Regions from separate parts of the Pseudomonas sp. AC172 genome, predicted to be linked through region 1. Evidence: riboswitches for the same ligand, from Rfam matches in the RefSeq annotation. Region 1 holds a riboswitch; each other region holds the start of a gene.
What was found. A riboswitch is a leader RNA that binds a small molecule or an ion and turns the genes downstream of it on or off. The one in region 1 is predicted to bind cobalamin.

Region 1 (4,998 bases):
TTTGGGTGTATATCCGTTGCTGTGGGTGCTGCTGATTAGGGTTCCGCCCTTACGGCGGGTCACTTTTGGCAAACGCCCCAAAAGTAACCAAAAGGTCTTCGCCCTGACGTTCGGCCCGCTCGCTAAAGCTCGGGGTTCCTTCGCTCCGGGAACGATCCGGGCGCAGCGTCTCCGGTTTGCTTCGCTGCACCTACTCCCGCTGTGTTTGACTTCGCCAAACGGTCGCTGCGCTCCCACCCCCGGATCAATCCCTCCACTCAGCCTGCCGACGGGCTCCGAGATCAAGATCAAGAGCAGGCGAGCTGACACTCGGCCTATTGAGTGGTGAGGAACGGGTGTACGGCGTTATTTTTGTGTTGGATTCGCCCCTCACCCCAGCCCTCTCCCGAGGGAGAGGGGGCCGATTTGTGGGCTTTTCAGAACCTGAGTTCAACTCGGTATTTCACGTCGGCGTTGCTCTCCCAAACACCGGGATCAGTCCCCTCTCCCTCCGGGAGTGTATGTACCGGAGACATGGTGGACGGGTGTTCGGAGACATGGTGGACACTTTTTAATAGACACATTGCTCATCACCGAGGAGATGACCTGTGTCCTGGGAAGAGGTGTCCACCGTGCAGCTTCGTTCAGAATTCGTGCTTTTGGCTCGGCAAGAAGGGGCCAATGTTCGGCAGCTTTGCCGTCGATTCAATATCAGCCCAAGCACTGCCTACAAATGGCTCAGCAGGTTTGAAAATCTCGGTGCGCAAGGGTTGATCGATCAGTCTCGACGACCAAAGACGTCACCCAAACGCTGCGCTGAAGAGGTTGAGCAGCAGATTTTGACCCTGAGTCAGGAGTACGCCGCTTGGGGCGCTCGCAAGCTCAAGCGTGTGTTGGAAGACGACGGCAAAGTGATGCCCTCTGTCAGCACCGTGCATGCGGTTTTACAACGTCATTCGCGGGTTGATCCAAAGGCTGCCGAGGTCAAACCGTTTATCCGGTTCGAGCACGAGGAGCCCAACGATCTTTGGCAGATCGACTTCAAGGGCCATATCAGCCTGAGCCACGGACGTTGCCATCCGCTGACGATACTGGACGATCACTCGCGGTTCTCACTGTGCATCGCTGCGTGCGCCAATGAGCAGCGCCGAACCGTCCAGGAGCAACTAATGCGGGCCTTTCGGCTCTACGGTCTGCCTCTGCGCATGACGATGGACAACGGTTCGCCATGGGGTGACCAGACCGGCGTTTATACCGCGCTGGAGGTCTGGCTGATGAGCCAGGGCATCAAGGTCGGCCACTCCCGACCTTATCACCCGCAAACCCAGGGAAAGCTGGAGCGCTTCCACCGCAGCCTGAAAAGGGAAGTCCTGCAAGGCCATCCCTTCACCGATCTGGACGATGCACAACGGGCGTTTGATATCTGGCGTGAGATTTACAACCAGAAGCGTCCGCATCAAGCGTTGAACATGCAGGTTCCTGCTACTCGCTACAGCAGCAGCCCACGGGAATATCAGGAGCAACCGGCGGCGCCGGAGTACGACGATGGGGATGTGGTCAGGAAGGTTCAGGTAAAAGGAGAGATCTACTGGAGGAACCGTGAATACACAGTCGGAAAGGCTTTTCACGGGAGGTCAGTAGCTATCCGGGAAACGACGGAGGACGGCATCCACGATGTCTACTGGAGTAGACATCGTATCGCCCGGATCGACTTGAACTTGCAGATCGTTACGGCAGGTAAGAAGATCTAAAACCGTCCACCATGTCTCCGAACATGTGTCCACCATGTCTCCGGTACATACAGGGAGAGGGCTAGGGTGAGGGGCCCTTGATCTTGCTCTGGCTCTGGCTCTTGATCTTGATTTGGCTTTTGATTTTTTGCCCCTTCGGCAGGCCGAGCGTAGGTGTTCATCCGGGGGTAGGCGCGTAGCGCCGTTCGACGAAGTCCAACACATCGAGAGGAGGTGCAGCGAAGCAAACCGTAGGCGATGCCCCCGGATGGGCACCGTAGCGAGGGAACACTGAGCCTCAGCGAAGTGCCGTACGCCGGGGCAACGCCTTTTGGTTCCTTTTTGGCGTTTGAAAAAGGGACTCGCTGTAAGAGCGAAACCGCCAGCGGCAGCACCCGCAGCAACTGATATGCCCCCAAAACCAAAGCTCAACGCCCATTGACCCACCCTCAGACGATGCGTAGCCTTGCGCTTTCGAGGTTCTTCGGCCCACGCCGAAGCTAAGAAGGGAACGCGGTCAATGCCGCGGCTGCCCCCGCAACTGTGAACGGTGATGTTCGCTGCCACGCCACTGCCAGCTCAATCGATGAGCCGCGGGAAGGCGCAGCAAACGCCAGGCCCAGCGCCTGAACGCCGTCAGCCAGGAGACCTGCCTCGTCACAGATTCTCAATTCAACCGGGCGGGGTGATCCGGTGGCGAACTCTCCGGGCACGCACGCGCGTTGCCGGCTCTCGTCCCGTATGCCCGCCGCTTGCCAAAGGGCATACCGATGAAAACACTGGCCAAACTCCCCGTCACCATCGTCACCGGCTTCCTCGGCTCGGGCAAAACCACACTGCTGCGGCACATGCTCGACAACGCACAGGGCCGTCGCATCGCGGTGATCGTCAACGAATTCGGCGAGTTGGGCATCGACGGTGAAATCCTCAAGCAATGCACCATCGGTTGCACCGAAGAAGAAGCCACCGGTCGTGTTTACGAACTGGCCAACGGCTGCCTGTGCTGCACTGTTCAGGAAGAGTTCTTCCCGGTGATGCGTGAACTGGTCGCGCGTCGCGGTGACCTCGACCACATCCTAATCGAAACCTCGGGCCTGGCCCTGCCGAAACCGCTGGTGCAAGCCTTCCAGTGGCCGGAAATCCGCAGCGCCTGCACCGTTGACGCGGTGATCACCGTGGTCGACAGCCCGGCCGTGGCCGCTGGCACCTTCGCCGCGTTCCCGGATCAGGTTGACGCCCAGCGCAAACTCGATCCGAACCTCGATCACGAGTCGCCACTGCACGAACTGTTCGCCGACCAACTGGCCAGCGCCGACCTCGTCATCCTGAACAAGGCCGACCAGACCAGCCCGGAAGATCTCGCTCGTGTCCGCGCTGAAGTCGCCGAAGAGCTGCCACCGGCGGTGAAAATCATCGAAGCCAGCAACGGTCGTCTGCCGCTGGACGTGTTGATCGGCCTCGGCGCCGGTTCCGAAGAACACATCGACAGCCGCCACAGCCATCACGATCACCACCATGGTGAAGGCGATGACGACCACGATGACCACGATCACGACGCCTTCGATTCGATCTCCATCGAACTGCCGCAAGCCGACGAAAGCCTGCTGCTCGACGCCCTGACGCAACTGGTGGTCAAGCATGGCATCCTCCGTGTCAAAGGTTTCGCGGCGATCCCGAACAAGCCAATGCGCTTGCTGATCCAAGGCGTGGGCACGCGTTTCGACAAGCATTTCGACCGTCAGTGGGGCGCCGATGAAACGCGCGTCACGCGTCTGGTGTTGATCGGTCAGGAACTCGACGCCGCCCAACTCGAAGCGCAACTGCGCGCTGCGCTCAGCGTTTAAACCATGCACCTGCTCAGGACCCAGCCCGGCGGTTTCGTCTCGGATGACAACATTGCCGACCTTGGACAGACCCCCGCCGAGCTGGTGATCCTGTGCAGCGGCGACTCCAGCCTGGCGCTGCTCGCCGAAGCCGCGCAGCAGTTGCCGGAAGATTATCCGAGCCTGCGTCTGGCCAATCCGATGCAGGTGCAGAATCACGCCTCAGTCGATCTGTACGTCGACGAAGTGTTGCGCCATGCCAAGGTGATCCTGATTTCGCTGCATGGCGGCATTGCCTATTGGCGCTATGGCGTTGAGCGGCTGGTCGAGTTGTCCGAGCGTGGCGTGCAGTTGATTCTGGTGCCGGGCGATGATCGGCCCGACCCGGAGCTCAGCGACTTGAGCACCGTCAACGCCGAGGAGCGCGACCGGCTCTGGCAGTTTTTGCGTCAGGGTGGATTGGGCAATGCGCTGGATTTCTTCCACTGTCTGGCCAGCCGTTGGCTCGGCCGCGATTACCCTTGGGAAGAGCCGCAGATCCTGCCGCGCACGGCGATTTACCACCCCAATAAAACCTCCGCCGCGCTGAGTGACTGGCAAGCCGAATGGCTGCCGGAAAACCCGGTCGCGGCGGTGCTGTTTTATCGTTCGCATCTGCAGGCGGCGAACACTGCGTTCATCGATGTTTTCTGCCAGCGCCTGCAAGCAGCAGGATTGAATCCGCTGCCGATAGCCGTGGCCAGTCTGAAAGAACCCGGCTGCCTGACGGTGGTCGAGGATTGGCTGGATGAAGTCGAGGCCGGGGTGATTCTCAACACTACCGGATTCGCTCAGTCCAGCCCGGAAGCGCCGCATCTGCGGCCGTTTCGCCGCAATATTCCGGTGATCCAGGCGATCTGCGCGCAGGACAATGAGCCCGGCTGGCGCGACAGCGAGCAAGGCCTGGGGCCACGGGATCTGGCGATGCACATTGCCTTGCCGGAGCTCGACGGGCGCATCATCAGCCGGCCGATCAGCTTCAAGGATCTGGCTTGGCGCAGTGAGCGCAGTCAGTCCGATGTTGTCTGCTACCGCGCGCAACCCGAGCGCATGGATTTCGTCGCCGAACTGGCGCGGCGCTGGATTGATCTGGCGCGGGTGCCGAATGGCGAAAAACGCATCGCGTTGATTCTCGCCAACTACCCGACTCGTGATGGCCGCATCGGTAACGGCGTCGGTCTCGACACGCCGGCAGCAGCGCTGAATGTCCTTCGCGCGTTGCAGGCTGAGGGTTATCCCATTGCGGCCGAACTGCCGGACAGCGGCACCGAGTTGATCCAGCAATTGCTCGGTGGCGTCAGCAACGATCTCGACACGATTGATCTGCGACCGTGCCAGCAAAGTCTGGCGATGGACGCTTACCTGACGATGTTCAACGCGCTGCCCGAAGCCAATCGCGCCGCTGTGGTTGCTCGATGGGGAGCGCC
Region 2 (4,998 bases), 950 kb from region 1:
GGAGCATCTGGCGCATAACCCGTAGTAAAATCGCAGCAATCCTAATGTGGGAGCGAGCCTGCTCGCGAAAGCGGTGTATCAGTCAACTCAATAGAGACTGACACTACGCATTCGCGAGCAGGCTCGCTCCCACAGTTGTTTCAGGTCACATTCAACATCACTTCGTGGCCGAGACTCGCCACACTTTGTTGCCAACATCATCCGCCACCAGCAAGCCGCCTTGCTGATCGATCACCACGCCCACCGGCCGACCTAGCGCATTCTCATCCTTGTCGAGGAACCCGGTCAGCACATCCACCGGTTTGCCGCTCGGCTTGCCGCCGGTAAATGGCACGAAAATCACTTTGTAGCCACTGTGCGGTTTGCGGTTCCATGAGCCGTGCTGGCCAATAAATGCGCCTTCCTTGAACTGTGCCGGCAACGTGTTGCCCGCGGCGAAGCTCAGGCCCAGCGAGGCGGTGTGCGGCCCGACCGCGTAATCCGGGGCAATGGCTTTGGCCACCAGATCCGGGTTTTGCGGCGACACACGCGCATCGACATGCTGACCGTAGTAACTGAACGGCCAGCCATAGAAACCGCCGTCCTTCACTGAAGTGATGTAGTCCGGCACCAGGTCACTGCCGATCTCGTCGCGCTCGTTGACCGCTGTCCACAGCGCGCCACTGGTCGGCTCCCAGGCCAAGCCATTGGGGTTGCGGATACCCGAAGCGAAGATCCGGTGATTACCGGTCGCCCGATCAACTTCCCAGATCGCCGCGCGGCCTTCTTCTTTATCCAGACCATTTTCGCCGACGTTGCTGTTCGAGCCGACCGTGACGTACAGCTTGCTGCCGTCCTTGCTGGCGATGACGTTTTTCGTCCAGTGGTGATTCAGCGTACCGCCGGGCAGATCGACTACCTTGATTGGCTGCGACTTGATCTCGGTCGCGCCTGCTTCGTAGTTAAAGCGCAGCAAGCGATCGGTATCAGCGACGTAAAGATCGTTGCCGACCAGCGTCATCCCGAACGGCGAGTTGAGGTTCTGCAGGAACACCGTGCGTGTTTCCGCGACGCCATCGTGATCGGTGTCACGCAGCAAGGTGATGCGGTTCGGACTCGGCACGCCCGCGCCAGCCTTGCCCATGACCTTCTTCATCACCCAGCCGCGAATGCCGCTGCTGTCGTCAGGCTTTGGCGGGGCATTGGTTTCCGCTACCAGCACGTCGCCGTTGGGCAACACGTAGAGCCAGCGCGGATGGTCGAGGCCTTCGGCGAATGCTGCGACCTGGGTGCCGGTGGCGGCTGTCGGTTTAGCGCCCTCGGGCCAGCCGATCGCCGGGGCGATGTTCACCGTCGGGATCAGGGTCTTGTTCGGTTCGGGCAGCTTGGGTGACGGGCCGGTGCCGTCGGAGACTTGCAGGCTGGAGGATTCACCGCAGGCGGCGAGCCCTCCGGCGAAGGCGATGACAAAAACGAGCTGGGGCTTGCGCATTGCTGATCTTCCCTATGAATGCATTCCTAATCATAGAGGAGGGCGCAAGCCCGATGGTTCAACTGCTCAGCCGCGGGCTTCCTTGAACAGCACGGCGATGCCTGGGTGATAGTTGCCGGTTTCGCTGCGCAATTTGCGATAGGCATAGGGGAAATACCAGGCGACCGCGCAGGTGTGTTCCTTTTGCAGATCGTCGACCATGTCCTGCAACTCTTCGGGGCTGGCGCTGTGCTGGGCTTTTTGCGGCGCGACAAACAGGCAGCCAAGCTTGAGGTCGCTGGCATAGCTGATGCGTTTGGCGTCGTTGGTGATGTCCAGCAAGGCTTGAGTCAGATTCAGGTTGGTAACCTTTGGCCAGCGCTGGGTGGCCTGGATAAAGGCGCGGTCTTCGGCACCGGCCAGAAACAGATCGGCGCGGGCGTTGCGCTCGCCTTCTTCATTCTGTTTGCGCGTGGCGGTGTCGTTCAAAGTGACCAGCTCAGCCATCCAGGCTGCGGCCGAGAGCAATCCGAGATTGGCTTTCTCGTCATGCCAGTAAGGCGTGTCGCTGTCGCCGCGTACGGCGTTGTAACGGTCGATACAGTCAAACCAGCGTTCAAGCACCGGGCGCAGGAATTCCAGGCGCGGGTTGCTGATGATCATGCCTTGCATCGTCATCATCCTTTATTGTTGTGGTGGGCTTTTCGGGAAAAGCATGGCTCTTTGATATCATTTGTATCAGTGTGGCACAAGATTGGCGTCGGATAATTGATCGGCGGCAGTTATTCGCCCGATGGCCGCCTCTTTAATTGACGCTCCATCCCCAACCCTCTAACCTTCGCGGCTTGTTTCAGGTGCTCTGTGACCTGCGTCGACAGAGTGAAACAGGGAAGCCGGTGAGGGTTGTCTTCGCACGAAGAACCACCACGATCCCGGCGCTGCCCCCGCAACGGTAAATGAGTGAACACTGCGTCGAATGCCACTGCTCAAAGCGGGAAGGCGCGCAGTCAGGCCAACGCCGCTCATGAGCCCGGAGACCGGCCTGATCCATCCAGCGGCATCACGGTGGGCGATGCCAGGCTTTTTGCCGTCTATTCTTGTGCCTGCCCGCCGTTATCCAGCCTCAACGGAGAGCTCCCCCATGACTGATTCCCCCGAGCGCGACGAACGCCATCTGGCGCGTATGCAGCGCAAAAAAGCCGTGATCGACGAACGCATCGCCAACTCGCCTGACGAGTGCGGCCTGGTGCTGGTGCTGACCGGCAACGGCAAAGGCAAAAGCAGCTCGGCGTTCGGCATGCTCGCCCGCGCCATGGGCCACGGCATGCAGTGCGGTGTGGTGCAGTTCATCAAGGGCCGCAACAGCACCGGCGAAGAGTTGTTTTTCCGCCGTTTCCCCGAGCAAGTGCGTTTCCACGTGATGGGCGAAGGTTTCACTTGGGAAACCCAGGATCGTCAGCGCGACATCGCCGCCGCCGAAGCCGCGTGGGCAGTCTCGCGTGAACTGCTGCGTGATCCGTCGATCGGTCTGGTGGTGCTCGACGAACTGAACATCGCCCTCAAGCACGGCTACCTCGATCTCGATCAGGTGCTCAGCGATTTGCAGGCGCGTCCGCCGATGCAGCACGTGATCGTCACCGGTCGCGCGGCCAAGCCGGAAATGATCGAGATGGGCGATACCGTCACCGAAATGGGCATGCTCAAACACGCCTTCCAGGCCGGCATCAAAGCGCAGAAAGGCGTCGAACTTTGAATCAACCACGTCACTGCCCGGCGGTCCTCATCGCCGCGCCGGCCTCCGGTCAGGGCAAGACCACCGTTACCGCCGCGCTCGCCCGTTTGCATCGCAATCAGGGGCGCGTGGTACGCGTGTTCAAATGCGGCCCGGATTTCCTTGATCCGATGATTCTCGAGCGCGCCAGCGGTGCGCCGGTGTATCAACTGGACATGTGGATGGTCGGTGAGCAGGAAAGTCGTCGTCTGTTGTGGGAAGCCGCTGCCGAGGCCGATCTGATTCTGATCGAAGGCGTGATGGGCCTGTTCGACGGTACGCCTTCCAGCGCTGATCTGGCGCGGCATTTCGGTGTGCCGGTGCTCGGCGTGATTGATGGGACGGCGATGGCGCAGACCTTTGGTGCGTTGGCACTGGGTCTGGCGAGGTATCAGCCGGATCTGCCGTTTGCCGGTGTGCTGGCCAATCGTGTCGGAACTTTGCGACATGCGCAATTGCTCGAAGGCAGTCTCACTGAAGGCCTGCGCTGGTACGGCGCGTTGTCCCGCGAAACGGGTATCGAACTGCCGAGCCGGCATCTCGGCCTGGTGCAGGCCAGCGAGCTGAATGACCTCGATGTGCGTCTCGACGCGGCTGCCGACGCTCTCGCCAGCAGCTGTGAGGTAGCGCTGCCACCGGCGGTTGAGTTCGCCGCGCCTGACGTCATCGCTGTCGAGCCACTGCTCAAGAATGTACGAATTGCCGTCGCCCATGATGAGGCGTTTGCCTTCACCTACGGCGCGAGTCTCGATCTGTTGCGGGCGATGGGCGCCGAGCTGAGTTTCTTCTCGCCGATCCGCGACACGCAATTGCCTGAGGCGGACAGCCTGTATTTGCCCGGTGGGTATCCGGAACTGCACCACGTTGCGTTGTCGCAGAACACCGCGATGGTTGAAGCGATCCGTGCGCATCATGCGGCAGGGAAACCGTTGCTCGCTGAGTGTGGCGGCATGCTGTACCTGCTGGATTCTTTGACCGACGTTGAAGGAACTCGCGCCGAATTGATCGGGCTGCTTAAAGGCGACGCGGTGATGCAGAAGCGTCTGGCCGCATTGGCGTTGCAAGCGGTTGATCTGCCGGAAGGTTCGCTGCGTGGGCACACTTATCATCATTCGCTGACGAAGACTGAGTTGACGCCGATTGCGCGTGGCTTGAGTCCGAATGGTGGGCGCGGTGCCGAGGCGGTTTATCGGGAAGGGCGGATGACGGCGTCGTACGTGCACTTTTATTTCCCGTCGAATCCGACTGCGATTGCCGCATTGTTTGCGCCAGACCGTGAGGCCGCCTTCGCGAGCAAGCTCGCTCCCACAGGGGATCGTGTTTCTTGAGCAAGCACCCCGTCCAATGTGGGAGCGAGCTTGCTCGCGAAGAGGTCATGACAGACAACGCATTCTCCGAAGCCGAACGCGAAGCGGTTTACAGAGCCATCGCCGAACGCCGCGACATGCGCCACTTCACCGGCGGCAGCGTCGAACCGGAGCTGTTGCGCCGACTTTTGGAAGCCGCCCACCAGGCCCCAAGCGTCGGCCTGATGCAGCCCTGGCGTTTCATCCGCATCAGCGACCGAACTTTACGCGGGCAGATCCAGAACCTCGTCGAAGAAGAGCGCGTGCGCACCGCTGAAGCCCTCGGCGAGCGCAGTGACGAGTTCATGAAACTCAAGGTCGAGGGCATCCATGACTGCGCCGAAGTGCTGGTCGCCGCGTTAATGGACGATCGCGAAAAACACATCTTTGGTCGCCGCACGCTGCCGGAAATGGACATGGCCTCGCTGTCC
Region 3 (4,998 bases), 740 kb from region 1:
TGGAGCAGAGCAGGGCGAGAAGTGCGTACACAAGCGATCTCATGTCCGCGCCTTGATCAGTAAATCCGCGACCATCTCTCCGCCCACCAGATGACCCTCGACCAACCGCTGCACCTCTTCATCGTTGCGCACGCCATACCAGCAACGCTCCGGATACACCGTCACAATCGGCCCCTGATTGCATGGAAACTGGCAGTGCGTGCGCGTCAGCAAGACGCCGCCCGGCGTCTCGATAAGATCATGCGCGAGCAAATGCCGGCGCAAGGTTTTCCATAGCTGCAAGGCGCCGCGCTGGGTGCAACGCGGGCCGGTGCAGAGAAACACATGGCGCGCGTGCTCGGGCACGTGCGACCAGTCCGGGTGCGTGTCGACGCCGTCGACGGTTTTGATTTCACTCATCAGAAGCGGTACGTGTAGCGCACTTCGGAGGTGAGCGGTCGGCCAAGGTTATCGACGTTGCTCGAACGGCTGGTGACGTAATCGCGGTTGAAGAGGTTTTCCACCAACAGGCTCACGCGGTGTTGGTGGGCGTTGTCGAGGTAGCGATAGGCATCGGCGTCGACCACCGAATAGTTGCCGTATTCGACTTGTTTCGAGCTTTTGATATCGCGGATATAACGAATCGCACCGCCAGCGCCCCACAGACGATTTTCCGATTCATAGCCCACCCGCGAACGGGCGAAGAAGCTCGGAATATCATTGATGGTCACACCAGTGCGCGACTCGGTGAGGTTGCGGGTCATGTCGGCTTGCAGGCTCCACTGCTCATTGAGCGCGAGCTTGGCGTCGGCCTCGAAACCGCGCATCTGGATCGTGCCTTCGCCGTTGACCCACTGAATGTCATCGAGGGTGATCAGGTCGTCGATCTTGCGTTTGAACAGGGTCACGCTGGCGCTGAATTCACGGTTGAGCAAAAAGCCTTTGTAGTCGACACCCAGTTCGGCGTTGCGGCTTTTTTCCGGCTTCAGGTTGCGGTTGCCGATCTCGTCGCCCGGCTCGTTGACGAACAGTTGCTCGGCGTTCGGCAGTTTGTAGGCGCTGCCGTATTGGCCACGCACCGACCAGTTGTCGTTGAGGTCATACAGCGAAGTGAGCATGCCAACGGTGGCGCTGTCACCGCCGCCCATGGCTTCGTGGCGCATGCCGATACTCGGGTGCCAGTCGGGCAGGGCGTCGATCTGCGGGCGCAGTTGCGTGTAGAGCGCATGGGCTTCGGCCTTGTCGTTATCGATGATCAGCACATCGTCCTGGCCCTTGAACCATTGGTTGTCAGTGCCGAACACCAGCACATGGCCACCGGGCAATTCTGCCTTGCCTTCAGCCTGCACGCCCCAGTCGGTGAAGCCCCAATTGTCGTTGTGGTTGATGACTCTGGTTCCGCCGCCCTCGACGTTGTTGACGCGGGTGTAGCGCGTGTCCCAGTCGTTGATATGGCCTTTGACGAAGTAGCTCAGGCGCTCATTAATGGTCTGCTCAAAGGTCGCCGTGGCGATCTGCTGCACGCGGTCGTTGGTGGTGTTGTGGTTGTCGACCGGGCGGGCGAAGTCGAGGTTGGCGTCGGCGTATTGGTAGAACAGTTCGAGCCGCGAATCATCGCCAAACGACTGAATCGCCTTGCCGCCGAAGGTGGTGACTTCGTAGGCGCGGTTCTTCTCGCTGACGTTTTTCATGTCGCGGTTGCGATACGGCTGGTAACCGTCGGAGACGTTGTGGCTGACATACGCCAGCAAACCGAGATCGCCGAAACCGTTAGTGAAGATGTTCTCGACGCGGGCGTCTTCGGTAGTGCCGCCAAAGCTGTCCACGCCCAGGTTCACTTCGCCGGAGGCTTTGCGCGACTGCGGGCTGCGGGTGACGATGTTGATCACACCGGAAACGGCCTGAGTGCCGAACAACAGGCTCTGGCCACCCTTGAGCACTTCGATGCGCTCGATGGCATTGGCCGGCAGGGTGTCCAGATAGAGGCCGCCGTACAGACGATTGTTCAGGCGCACGCCGTCAAGCAGGATCAGCGTGTCGTCGTTGCGCCCGCCCAGCAGCGAATAGGTGCCGTAGTCGAACGGTCCGTTTTTCGGCGCCACGTACAGGCCGGGGATGAACATCTGCATCACGCGGCTGACATCGGCGCTGGGGCCGGCGCGCTCGATCTGTTCGCGGCTGACGATCTCGACCTTGCTGCCGAACTTCGCCATGTCGGCGACCGTGGTGGACTCCACCGACGGTGCGGAAACGATTTGCTGATTGAGTTCCAGTGGCGCGTCATCCGCCAGCAGCAGGGGGCTGAACAGACAGCCGAACAGAAAGGTTGGAGCCGAGGTGTAGAAAGGTCGAATCATTGTCTTCTCGAAAAGGATCTTCGCAGAAGAGCATGCAGGAGAAGGCATCGCGCACAGCCAATACCGGCCCATGCCCGCCCACCGCAGGATTTTGCCAAACGAAATTTCAGGCCGGTCTCCGGGCTCGCGCGTATCGAGGCTTTCACCTTCCCATGGCCGTGCGGCCACAGTGGTGTATCGAAAACATCACGCGCATACCGTTGCGGGGGCAGCACCGGACTTGTTCGAAAAGAACGTACCGGTTTCCCGTTTCACCCCATGCACGGCGGCATGGGACACCTGAAACTGGGCGGCATCTGAACATTCGACAGACCGTTCGTCAACTTGCATGCGTGCGTACTCCTCTAGCCATTGTGGGAGCGAGCTTGCTCGCGAAGGCGTAGTGTCAATCAACAATGATGTAACTGATCCGGCCTCTTCGCGAGCAAGCTCGCTCCCACAGGATCTCTGCTCTGCATTAAAAACAGGTCGAGGTCGCACTTGGTCGTTTGATAGGTGAAGGTTTAAAGTTCACTTCAAGTTCAATTACGGCTCAGGTCAATCATGAAAATCGGTGAACTGGCAAAAATCAGCGGTCTGGCGCCTTCGCGCATCCGCTTCTATGAGGCGAGCGGGCTGATCAAGTCGGTCGGGCGCAAGGCCAACGGTTATCGCGACTATGCCCCGGAAACCGAGTGGATCCTGCAGATCATCACCGGTGCACAAGCGGCAGGGTTTTCCCTCGAGGAAATCCGCCAGTTACTGCCGGTGAACGCGCAGGACTGGCAGCACGAAGAAATGCTGGTCGGGCTCAAACGCAAGGTCGAAGAAATCGAAATCCTCCAGCAACGCCTGGCGCATAACAAGGCGCAGCTGTTGCGGGTCATTCACGGCATCGAGAGCAAACCCGCCGACGTCGGCTGTGCCGACAACGCGCAGTTGCTGATCAACCAGATGCGCGAGGAGAAGGCCGCTACGGGCAAATAATCACAGTTGATAAAAAGGCCTTGACCTTAAAGTTGGCTTTAATCTTATGGTTGTCCCACGCCCAATCGAGGACTCCTCATGAACGTGTTCGACAACCTGCAACTCCCCAACGGTTCAACCATCAAGAACCGCATCGCCAAAGCCGCCATGGAAGAAAACATGGCCGACGCCGATCAGGCACCTTCGCAAGAACTGATGCGCCTGTATCAAGCCTGGGCCGATGGTGGTGCCGGACTGTTGATCACTGGCAACGTCATGGTCGACGGCCGCGCGATGACCGGGCCGGGCGGCGTGGTGCTGCAGGATGACCGGCAATTGGCCAGGTTCAAGCGCTGGGCACAGATTGGCCGATCGGGCGGCGCGCAGTTCTGGCTGCAGATCAACCATCCCGGCCGACAGATGCAGGCCAATCTCGGGCAGAAAACCTGGGCGCCATCAGCGGTTCCGCTGAACATGGGCAGCCTGTCCAAACACTTCGCCACGCCCCACGCGATGACCGCCAGCGTGATCGCTGACGTCATCCAGCGTTTCGCCCGCAGCGCACAGCTTGGCGAGCAGGCCGGCTTCACCGGTGTGGAAATCCACGCCGCCCATGGCTATTTGTTGAGTCAGTTCCTGTCGCCGTTGACCAATCAGCGCACGGACGAGTGGGGCGGGTCGCTGGAGAACCGCGCGCGGCTGTTGCTGGACATCGTCAAGGCTGTGCGTGCACTGGTTTCAGCGGAGTTTGCGGTGGCGGTGAAACTCAATTCCGCCGACTTCCAACGCGGCGGCTTCAGCGCCGATGACGCGCGACAAGTCGTCGAATGGCTCAACGATCTGGGTGTGGATCTGGTCGAGTTGTCCGGCGGCAGCTACGAAGCCCCGGCCATGCAGGGCGAAGCACGGGACGGCCGCACCTTGGCGCGCGAGGCGTACTTCGTCGAGTTCGCCCAGGACATCCAGAAAGTCGCGCGGATGCCGGTGATGGTCACGGGCGGCGTGCGTCGTCGGCCCATTGCGGAAATGGTCGTTAACAGTGGCGTGGACATGGTCGGCATCGGCACGGCGCTGGCCATCGATCCGAACCTGCCGCGTGACTGGCTGCTGGGCAAGGACAGTGCCCCCGAGCTGCCGCCGATCACCTGGAAGAACAAGGCCATGGCGTCGCTGGCCAACATGGCGGTGGTCAAGTTCCAGTTGCGCAAACTCAGTCAGGCGAAAACACCCGATCCGCACGTGTCACCGCTGCGCGCGCTGATCATGCAACAAATCGGCAACGCCTTGCGTACCCGCCAGTACCGCAAGTGGGTGGCGAGCAACTGATCTGAATGGCTTGCTGACGTTCGGCCCTATATCCTGCACGCCTGTTTGATGGATTGATTTAGGGAAGAGTTGCATGCCGTTCAGGGTGATGGTGGTTGGTGGTTACGGAAACTTCGGCAGCATTGTGTGCCGGCATCTGGCGCTGATGCCGGACATCGGCCTGGTGCTCTCGGGCCGTGATCCGCGCAAGTTGCAGCGCAAAGTCGATGAGCTGAACAGCCAATCGGGCAACGTCTGCGAAGGCTGGTGTGGCGATGCCATGGGCAGCGAGTTCAAAGCCGCATTGCGGGCGCTGAACATTCAGTTGGTCGTGCACACTGGCGGGCCGTTTCAGGGGCAAACCTATGCGCTCGCCGAGAGCTGCATCGACGCCGGTGTGAACTATTGCGAT
Region 4 (4,998 bases), 190 kb from region 1:
TGTGCAGCGCAGCAGTGGCATTGTTCATTCGACGCTAACGGGGCTTGCATGTACCAGTATCACAAGTGGTTGCGTTCGTTTCATGCAGTGGCCAAGACCGGCAGTTTTACCCTTGCGGCAGAGTACCTCAGTGTCGGTCAGCCGACCGTCAGCGAGCAGGTCAACGCACTGGAGAACACCTTCTCGGTCGAGTTGTTCCATCGCCGCGGACGCTACATCGAAATGAGCGCAGCCGGGCACAAGCTCTACGCCATCACCCAAGGCCTGTTCGGTCAGGAGGATGAAGCCGTGCAGTTGTTGCAGAGCTTCAAACAACGCAAGACCGGCATGTTGCGCCTTGGCGCGGTGTCGCCGCCGATTGCCATGAACCTGACCTATGAGCTGATGCAGCGCCATCCGGATATCGAACTGGAAACGTCGTTTTCCTCGGAAAAGGAAACCCTGGCGCGGCTGTTCAACTTCGATATCGACGTGGCGATTCTGGCCTTGTCGGAATTCGATGAACGCTTCCACACGCGGCTGTATCACCGTTATCCGATCATCGCCGTGGTCCGCGATGACCATCCCTGGGCCAGCCAGTCGCAGGTTCACATCAGTGAAATCAGCGGCGAAAAATGGGTGATGCGCGAGAAAAGTGCGCGCACCCGGCAACTGGTGGAAGAAAGCTGCAAGCGCCTCGACATCGAACTCGATTGCGTCATGCAACTGAACAGCCGCGAAGCCATCGTCCACGCCATCGTCAAGGGCATCGGCATCGGGTTTGTCTCGGCGGTCGAGTACGCCGAAACACCCGGTACCACGCCGATCACCTTTGTCGACCACCCGTTCTCTATCGAATACCACCTGTGCTGCCTCGGCATCCGCAGGAACCGGCCAGTGATTGCCGAACTGTTTGATTCGAATCCACCGCTGACCTGATCAGCATTGACCCTTGAACCGCCTACCTCATTGCCGAGGGACGGCCCACGCTTACCCGAAAACGGAGAATGACCATGCAGTACCAACAACCGACTCACCTGCAAGCCGCGATCCTCGACTGGGCCGGCACCGTTGTCGATTTCGGCTCGTTTGCGCCAACGCAGATTTTCGTCGAAGCCTTTGCCGAATTCGGCGTCGCCGTGTCGCTGGAAGAAGCGCGCGGGCCAATGGGCATGGGCAAGTGGGATCACATCCGGACCCTGTGCAACCTGCCGCAGATTGCCGAACGTTACCGCGCGGCGTTTGACCGCGTGCCGAGTGACGAGGATGTCACGGCGATCTACGAACGTTTCATGCCACTGCAGATCGAGAAAATCGCCCTGCATTCGGCGCTGATCCCTGGCGCGCTTGCAGCGATTGCCGCGTTGCGTGACAAGGGTTTGAAAATCGGTTCGTGCTCCGGATATCCAGCGGTGGTGATGGCCAAGGTTGTCGAACTCGCGCGGGAAAACGGCTATGTCGCCGATCATGTGGTCGCCACCGATGAAGTGCCGAATGGCCGGCCGCATCCGGCGCAGGCGCTGGCTAACGTGATTGCTTTGGGCATCGATGACGTGGCGGCGTGCGTCAAGGTCGATGACACCTGGCCGGGGATTCTCGAAGGTCGCAGCGCCGGCATGTGGACGGTGGCGCTGACCTCCTCAGGCAACGCACTGGGCCTGACCTATGAGCAATACAAGGCGTTGCCGTCGGATCGACTGGCGGAGGAACGTGCGCGGATCGGCAAGATGTTCGCACCTTCGCGCCCGCATTATTTGATCGACACCATCGCCGAACTGCCTGAAGTCATCGACGACATCAACGCACGCCTGGCGCGCGGCGAAACCCCGCAGTCCTGCTGAAACCTGATCGTTCCCACGCTCTGCGTGGGAACGATCAGTGGCCTCGCTCAAATCGCAGGCAAAAAAAAGCTGCCACGAATGGCAGCAGAAACTTTAAGAACACGCGATGTATTGAGGTCAGCATAGACGCCGGATAATGACAGTGTCATGACAGCCGCAAATTCATTGAACCGCCCCTGCCCCGTCATCAGGATGTCATCAAGATCACGGCAGAATCCTCGCAAACCGTCTCGCGCCTCCCGACGGGTGCTTTGCAAGGATTCCCATGAAAGACGACGCCTCGCTGTTTGCCGCGATCGACCTGGGTTCGAATGCCTTTCGCCTGATGATCGGCCAATCTGTGCGCAGCCGAAAGGGCTTGCAGATTCAGGAAGTGAAAACCCTGCGTGAGCCGGTGCGCCTCGCCGAAGGATTTGACGGTGGCGCGCTGGATGCCTTGGCGCTGGATCGCGGCTGGCAGGCATTGGCCCGGTTCGGTAAAAAGTTGCGCGGTTTCGAAGCCGGTCGAGTCCGTGCGGTGGCGACCAGTGCGGTGCGCGAGGCCGACAATGCGCAACTGTTTCTGGCCAGTGCCGAGCGGCATCTGGGTTTTCCCATCGACGTCATTTGCGGCCATGAAGAGGCGCGGCTGGTCTATGCCGGCGTGACCCACGCTTTGCCGAGCGCTGAAGATCTGCGCCTGGTGGTCGACATCGGCGGCGGCTCAACCGAGCTGATCCTCGGCCAAGGCTCGCAACCGTTGCTCACCGAAAGCATCGCCATCGGCAGCGGCACCTTGAGCACGCGCTTCTTTCGCGGCGGTGACGTGTCTGCCGGAGCGCTACAGGAGGCCGAGCGCTTCGCCATCCTGCAGTTTGAAAAGGTTGCCCGGCGCTATCGTGCTCAGGGCTGGCAGCAAACCATTGGCTCTTCCGGCACCGCGCGCATGTTGGCCAAAGTGCTCAAGGCCAATCGCCTCAACGACTACGATCAGGACGGCATCACCTACGGCGGGCTACTACGCCTGTCGTTGCTTGTGCTGAAGGTGAACAACGTCCAGCAACTGAAACTGGCCGGCCTGCAACCACACCGCCAGAGCATTCTGCCCGGCGGTCTGGTGTTGATGCTCGCGGCATTCAAAGTGTTCGGCATTGCGCAAATGCTGCCGTCGGAACCGGGCCTGCGTTTAGGCGTGTTGCACGGTTTGATGAGCCAGCACTAATCCTTGCCGCGACAGATTCGTCTCCCCTTCAGCGACTCGATCGACTACCATGCCGTCGCTGGTTCCCGAACGGGACTAATAGGGAATCCGAGGTGCTTGCTCAGTACTGATCGGAACTGCCCCCGCAACTGTAGGTGCCGAGCCTGCTCCACAACTGCCACTGGGTGAATCCCGGGAAGGCCGGAGCGAGGCGATGACGCATCAGTCAGGAGACCTGCCGGCACAGTGACTACTAACCGGCGGGGTGTCCGGGAAGGACATCGTGCCGTGCGCGTCAACGCTTGATGCCCGGCCTTGCGCTGTTTTCCTGACCGCGTTCGATGGTGTGTTTCCAGACCGTACTCTCCCGCTCCCCGTACGGTTCCCCTGGAGACTGCCCCATGCTGCTGCCCCGCATCGCCACCCTCATCACCGGCCTGACCCTTGGCGCCATGGCGCAGGCGGCACCGACTGTCTATCCGCTGACGGTGGAAAACTGCGGCAGTACCCTGACCTTCCAGCACGCCCCGACGCGCACCGTGACCATCGGCCAGGCCGGCACGGAAATGCTCTACGCCATGGGCCTGAGCGACAAAGTCGTCGGCACCTCGTTGTGGTTCAACAATGTGCTGGACAAATACATGGCGCAGAACGACAAGATCCAGCGCCTGGCCGACAACGAACCGAGTTTCGAATCGGTGATCAGCAAGCGCCCGGAACTGGTCGCCGTGGAGCTGGAATGGATGGTCGGCCCGCAAGGTGCGGTCGGCACCCGCGAGCAGTTTCATGAGCTGAAGATTCCGACCTATCTGCTGCCCTCCGATTGCGAAGCCAAGGACAACCTCGTCGGCGCCGACGGCACGCGGCTGGCGCCGTTTCGCATCGACACGATTTACAAAAGCGTGAGCCAACTGGCGCAGATCTTCGATGTGCAGGCGCGTGGCCAGCAGCTCAACGACGAACTCAAGGCCAGTCTCGCCAAATCGATTGCCACCGCCCAGGGCAAACAACTGAAGGATGCCAGCGCGCTGGTCTGGTTTTCCAGCGCACAAATGGACATCGAGCCCTTCGTGGCCGGACACAAAGGCATTCCCGATTTCATGCTCAGCACCCTCGGCGTGCGCAACGTGGTGGAATCCGATGAGGAGTGGCCAACGGTCGGCTGGGAAACCATCGCCAAGGCCAACCCGACCTTCCTCGTCATCGCGCGCATGGATCGCCGACGCTTCCCCGCTGACGACTATGAAAAGAAACTCGCCTTTCTGCACAGCGACCCGGTGACGCGCAACATGGACGCGGTGAAACACAACCGCATCATCATTCTCGACGCCATGGCCATGCAGGCGAGCCTGCGCATGTTCGATGGCATCGAGCAACTGGCCACGGCCATCAACGGCTATGACCTGTCGAAATGAATGCCAGCCTGATCCGCACGTTACTGGCCTTGGCGACCCTGTTGATTGCCGTGGTCGCGGGCGTGGCCATTGGTGAAACCTCGATTGAACCGGGCGTTGTCGTGCAAGTGCTGGCGAACAAATTGTGGGGCGCCGGGTACGCGCTGGACCCTATCGATGAAGGCATCGTCTGGAACTACCGCTTGACCCGCGCACTGGTCGCGGCCGCATGCGGCGCCGGTCTGGCGACGTGCGGGGTGATCTTGCAGTCGCTGCTGCGAAATCCGTTGGCCGATCCGTATCTGCTGGGGATTTCTGCCGGCGCCTCGACCGGAGCGGTGATGGTGGCGCTGCTCGGGGTTGGCGCCGGAATGATCTCGTTATCAGTCGGAGCCTTTGCCGGGGCAGTGACCGCATTTGTGCTGGTGATTCTGTTGGCGCGGGTCAGCGGCTCGGCGAGCGGCACCGGGCAAATCATTCTCGCGGGGATCGCCGGCTCGCAGTTGTTCAACGCGCTGACGGCGTTTCTGATCACCCGCTCGGCCAGCTCCGAGCAGGCACGCGGGATCATGTTCTGGCTGCTGGGCAATCTCGGTGGCGTGCG

Region 2: it holds a riboswitch for cobalamin, as region 1 does, so the genes downstream of both, cobO (cob(I)yrinic acid a,c-diamide adenosyltransferase) here and cobW (cobalamin biosynthesis protein CobW) in region 1, are expected to answer to the same signal.
Region 3: it holds a riboswitch for cobalamin, as region 1 does, so the genes downstream of both, ACZ0A4_RS10900 (TonB-dependent receptor plug domain-containing protein) here and cobW (cobalamin biosynthesis protein CobW) in region 1, are expected to answer to the same signal.
Region 4: it holds a riboswitch for cobalamin, as region 1 does, so the genes downstream of both, ACZ0A4_RS06875 (ABC transporter substrate-binding protein) here and cobW (cobalamin biosynthesis protein CobW) in region 1, are expected to answer to the same signal.

The regions. Positions count from the first base shown of each region.
Region 1 covers NZ_OZ409868.1:1,690,459-1,695,456, forward strand. The annotation lists gene ACZ0A4_RS07635 (IS481 family transposase) at 588-1,730, shown strand; cobalamin riboswitch at 2,170-2,380, shown strand; gene cobW (cobalamin biosynthesis protein CobW) at 2,480-3,553, shown strand; gene cobN (cobaltochelatase subunit CobN) at 3,557-4,998, shown strand, end outside.
Region 2 covers NZ_OZ409868.1:736,821-741,818, forward strand. The annotation lists gene ACZ0A4_RS03470 (C40 family peptidase) at 1-25, shown strand, start outside; gene ACZ0A4_RS03475 (PQQ-dependent sugar dehydrogenase) at 158-1,471, opposite strand; gene ACZ0A4_RS03480 (hypothetical protein) at 1,538-2,122, opposite strand; cobalamin riboswitch at 2,286-2,510, shown strand; gene cobO (cob(I)yrinic acid a,c-diamide adenosyltransferase) at 2,592-3,203, shown strand; gene ACZ0A4_RS03490 (cobyrinate a,c-diamide synthase) at 3,200-4,549, shown strand; gene bluB (5,6-dimethylbenzimidazole synthase) at 4,597-4,998, shown strand, end outside.
Region 3 covers NZ_OZ409868.1:2,434,717-2,439,714, reverse strand. The annotation lists gene ACZ0A4_RS10910 (ABC transporter substrate-binding protein) at 1-43, opposite strand, end outside; gene ACZ0A4_RS10905 ((2Fe-2S) ferredoxin domain-containing protein) at 40-399, opposite strand; gene ACZ0A4_RS10900 (TonB-dependent receptor plug domain-containing protein) at 399-2,336, opposite strand; cobalamin riboswitch at 2,429-2,634, opposite strand; gene ACZ0A4_RS10895 (MerR family transcriptional regulator) at 2,880-3,302, shown strand; gene ACZ0A4_RS10890 (NADH:flavin oxidoreductase/NADH oxidase family protein) at 3,381-4,607, shown strand; gene ACZ0A4_RS10885 (saccharopine dehydrogenase family protein) at 4,681-4,998, shown strand, end outside.
Region 4 covers NZ_OZ409868.1:1,496,770-1,501,767, reverse strand. The annotation lists gene ACZ0A4_RS06895 (MFS transporter) at 1-38, shown strand, start outside; gene ACZ0A4_RS06890 (LysR substrate-binding domain-containing protein) at 49-918, shown strand; gene phnX (phosphonoacetaldehyde hydrolase) at 993-1,820, shown strand; gene ACZ0A4_RS06880 (Ppx/GppA phosphatase family protein) at 2,086-3,021, shown strand; cobalamin riboswitch at 3,064-3,257, shown strand; gene ACZ0A4_RS06875 (ABC transporter substrate-binding protein) at 3,402-4,415, shown strand; gene ACZ0A4_RS06870 (FecCD family ABC transporter permease) at 4,412-4,998, shown strand, end outside.